Regions from separate parts of the Serratia sp. NPDC078593 genome, predicted to be linked through region 2. Evidence: predicted binding sites of a transcription regulator. Region 2 holds the regulator's gene; the other holds the start of a gene.
What was found. Region 2 encodes CRP, which controls carbon source genes, mostly activating them, when cyclic AMP is high. Its sites were predicted from a motif close to ATGTGANNNNNNTCACAT; they were not measured.
Positions count from the first base shown of each region.

Region 1: a site for CRP is predicted at 1,224-1,241, ahead of cdd (cytidine deaminase). Genes of this name have one in related genera too.

Region 1 covers NZ_JBNNGK010000002.1:420,110-422,318, reverse strand. The annotation lists gene ACQKDS_RS04065 (CidA/LrgA family protein) at 60-467, shown strand; gene ACQKDS_RS04060 (CidB/LrgB family autolysis modulator) at 467-1,162, shown strand; gene cdd (cytidine deaminase) at 1,299-2,183, shown strand.
Region 2 covers NZ_JBNNGK010000010.1:149,478-151,686, forward strand. The annotation lists gene argD (bifunctional acetylornithine/succinyldiaminopimelate transaminase) at 1-769, shown strand, start outside; gene crp (cAMP-activated global transcriptional regulator CRP) at 1,014-1,646, opposite strand; gene ACQKDS_RS13080 (OsmC family protein) at 2,021-2,209, shown strand, end outside.

The DNA.
Region 1 (2,209 bases), on a different contig from region 2:
TGTGGCACAGCTCACAGTTTAATTGTATGATAAATACATCAGTTAAACAGGAAAGAATCATGAACAACGCATTCGCACTGTGCTGGAAATACCTTCGGGCATTCGCTTTAATATATCTTTGCTTATTTGCCGGTAATACCATTTCCGCCCTGCTCCCTATCACCATTCCGGGCAGTATTATCGGCATGTTACTGCTGTTTGCCCTGCTCGCCTCACAGATCTTGCCAGCCAAGTGGGTAAAACCCGGTTGTCATGTCTTTATTCGCTATATGGTCTTATTGTTCGTGCCCATTGGGGTTGGCGTCATGCAATATTATCAGCAGATTATTGATCATCTGGCTCCCTTGCTGGTGTCCTGCGCCGTCAGTACGTTGATCGTGCTCTTGGTCGTTGCTTACTCCTCACATTACTTTCATCGCGAACGTACGCTGACCAACGAAGATAATGACACACGGGAGGATAAATAATGCTGCACAACATCTGGTGGTCATTACCGCTGACGCTGATCGTCTTCTTCGTAGCGCGTAAACTGGCACAAAAGTTGAAAATGCCATTGCTCAACCCTCTGCTGGTCTCCATGGCAATCATCATTCCTTTCCTGCTGTTGGCCCATATTCCTTACGAGGATTACTTCCAAGGCAGCAAAATTTTGAATGACTTTTTACAACCGGCGATAGTCGCGCTGGCGTTTCCGCTGTATGAACAACTGCATCAGATCCGCGCGCGCTGGAAGTCAATCATCAGCGTATGTTTTGTTGGTAGCCTGACGGCCATGATCAGCGGCGGTGCCTTAGCGTTGTGGATGGGCGCTACGCCTGAAATTGCTGCCTCAATCCTACCTAAATCGGTCACCACGCCAATCGCCATGGCCGCCGCGCAATCACTTGGCGGGATCCCCGCCATCAGCGCTGTGTGCGTCATTTTTGTTGGTATCCTCGGCGCAGTGTTCGGCCATACCATCCTGAATTTACTGAAAATAAATACCAAATCAGCACGGGGTTTAGCGATGGGCAGCGCATCACATGCGTTAGGTACAGCACGTTGCGTAGAGATGGATTTTCAAGAAGGGGCATTCAGTTCACTGGCATTGGTAATTTGTGGAATTATCACATCGTTGCTGGCGCCGTTCCTGTTCCCAGTGTTATTGCATCTGTTCGCTTAAGTGCGCAACACCTGCGACATGTCTCGCAATTATGATTTCCATTGCATTCGTTTCATTAATAAAGAGAAGTTTGTCACATTTTATTATGAACAGGCTGCCTAGAATGTTATCCCGTTAACCCGTAAAGAGACTTTCTATGCATCCGCGTTTTCACACCGCTTTCAGCGAACTGTCTGCCGCATTGCAATCCGCATTGTTACCGTATATGGATGCGCCTCATTTTCCAGCAATGTTTACCGCCAACCAGGTTGAGGCAATCAAGCAGCGCTGTGAATTGGATGATGATGCACTGGCATTTGCCCTGTTGCCACTCGCCGCAGCTTGCTCGCTGACGCCAATTTCCCATTTCAACGTGGGTGCCATTGCTCGTGGTGTCAGTGGCAATCTGTATTTCGGTGCCAATATGGAGTTTCACGGTGTGCCAATGCAACAAACCGTCCACGCCGAGCAATGCGCAGTGACGCACGCTTGGCTACGCGGTGAACCGTCGCTGGCGTCGATCACCGTGAATTACACGCCATGTGGCCACTGCCGACAATTTATGAATGAATTGAACAGCAGCAGTGAACTGCAAATCCGTTTGCCAGGCCGTGATGCGGCGACGCTGGCTGATTATTTACCCGATTCATTTGGGCCACGCGATCTCGATATCAGCACGCTCCTGATGGATCACGTAGACCACGGCTTCCAATTGTCGTTAACCGATCCACTGGAGTTAGCCGCGCTGGCTGCCGCTAACCAAAGCCACGCGCCCTATAGCGATGCCCACAGCGGCGTAGCACTAGAAACTGAAGACGGTACCATTTACGCCGGCCGCTATGCCGAAAACGCCGCCTTCAATCCCAGCCTACCGCCGTTGCAGGCCGCATTGATTCTACTGAATGTCTCCGGTGGCAACAGCCAGACCCTCCGCCGCGCCGTGTTGGCGGAACCACACAACGCCATCATCAGCCAATGGGATGCTACCCGTGCAACGTTGACGGCACTCGGCTGCGAAGACGTGTCCCGCCTTACCTTTTAATGCCCAACGCGGAGCCAGTCAGGCTC
Region 2 (2,209 bases):
CGGGCAGGCGAAATATTCTGACGGTTTTGGGCCCAAACCGGCCGACATCGTGCATGTTCCCTTCAATGATCTGGCGGCGGTGAAGGCGGTAATGGATGATCAGACCTGCGCGGTGGTGATGGAGCCGATTCAAGGGGAGGGGGGCATCACACCGGCCGAAGCGCAATTCTTGCAGGGCGTACGCGAGCTATGTGACCAGCATCAGGCGTTATTAGTGTTTGATGAAGTGCAAAGCGGTATGGGTCGCAGTGGTAAACTATTTACCTATATGCATTACGGTGTGACGCCGGATATTTTAACCACCGCGAAAGCATTGGGCGGTGGCTTCCCGGTGAGTGCTATGTTGACCACCGAAGAGATTGCCTCGGTGATGCAGGTCGGTACGCATGGCACCACGTATGGCGGTAATCCGTTAGCCTGTGCGGTAGCCGAAGCCGCGTTAGACGTGATCAATACGCATGAGGTGTTGAGTGGCGTCGAACAACGTCATACGCTTTATGTCTCGGCTCTGACTGAGATCGGTAATAAATACGGGGTTTTCAGCGATATTCGCGGTATGGGGTTGCTGATTGGCGCAGAACTGACGGCGGCTTACCGTGGTATGGCTCGTGATTTCCTGAATGCCGCAGCTGCTCGGGGGGTGATGATTTTGAATGCTGGGCCAAATGTGATTCGCTTCGCCCCTTCATTGGTGGTCGCGCTGCAAGATATTGAAGAAGGTATGGCACGGTTTGAACGGGCAGTGCAGGATGTGGTGAAGGCAGGTTAATACCCTAAACGGTGTGTTATCAAACCCGAGCAGAGCGGATAATCTAACCCAAAGAGAAAACGGCGCGTGAGGCGCCGTTTTGAGCTTGATGACGAAGTCGTCTATGGCCCCCGAGATACCCGGGCCTAGCGTAGCGAGGGGTGCTCCGGTGGCTTACGCCACTACGACCCCACAGCCACGCTTTCCCTCATAACGAGCTTTGTCAGCAGTCTGAACCGGCGCGTGATGTGCCGTTTTTTACTGATTAGCGCGTGCCGTAAACGACAATGGTTTTGCCGTGTGCGGAAATCAGATTTTGATCTTCGAGCATTTTCAGAATACGGCCGACCGTTTCGCGTGAACAACCGACGATTTGGCCAATTTCCTGACGGGTAATTTTAATTTGCATGCCGTCTGGGTGAGTCATGGCATCCGGTTGTTTAGCCAGATTCAGCAAGGTTTGCGCAATGCGGCCGGTAACATCAAGGAAAGCGAGGTTACCCACTTTCTCTGAGGTGACTTGCAGACGGCTTGCCATCTGTGCCGACAGGCGCATTAAAATGTCAGGGTTAACCTGGATTAACTGACGGAATTTCTTATAAGAAATTTCAGCCACTTCACAGGCGCTTTTGGCCCTTACCCAGGCACTGCGCTCCTGACCTTCTTCAAATAATCCAAGCTCGCCGATGAAATCGCCCTGATTGAGATAGGACAGGATCATCTCTTTACCTTCTTCATCCTTGATGAGCACCGCTACGGAGCCTTTCACGATGTAGTAAAGCGTTTCGGCCTTTTCACCTTGGTGAATCAGCGTACTTTTTGATGGATATTTGTGGATATGGCAATGAGACAAGAACCATTCGAGAGTCGGGTCTGTTTGCGGTTTGCCGAGAACCATTCGCTATTATCCTCTGTTGTAATCTGCCTGTATCACAGGGGTCAGAGTTCCCTGTCAAACGAGTTAGGGCTGACGGTGAGTGACTGCCATTTAACCGTTTTGAGGCGTGCCGTAAAATACGCTATTGCCCTAGCATATTAACTTGCTGTGAGCGCTGCAAGCTACATTCTGTTAACATACCAAATTAGGCACCTTTCTGCGGGCATTTCCCTGAAAATCAGTGTCCAGCAAGAATTATTTCGGCTTTGTTTGTAGCACAGAGTGAGGCGGGTGTCTTGTGTTGTCTCGCTCACACATGACCGGCGTCAGGTTCCATTGCCAGTTTGCGTGTGAACGCGTAGTCTGATTTTAAGAAATTAACCGGAGTAATCAGAATGCAGGCAAGAGTAAAGTGGGTTGAGGGATTAACGTTTCTAGGTGAGTCGGCGTCTGGTCATCAGGTTCTGATGGATGGCAACGCAGGCGATAAGGCACCTAGCCCGATGGAAATGGTGTTGATGTCAGTCGGTGGTTGCAGTGCGATCGACGTGGTTTCGATCTTACAAAAAGGCCGCCATGCGGTG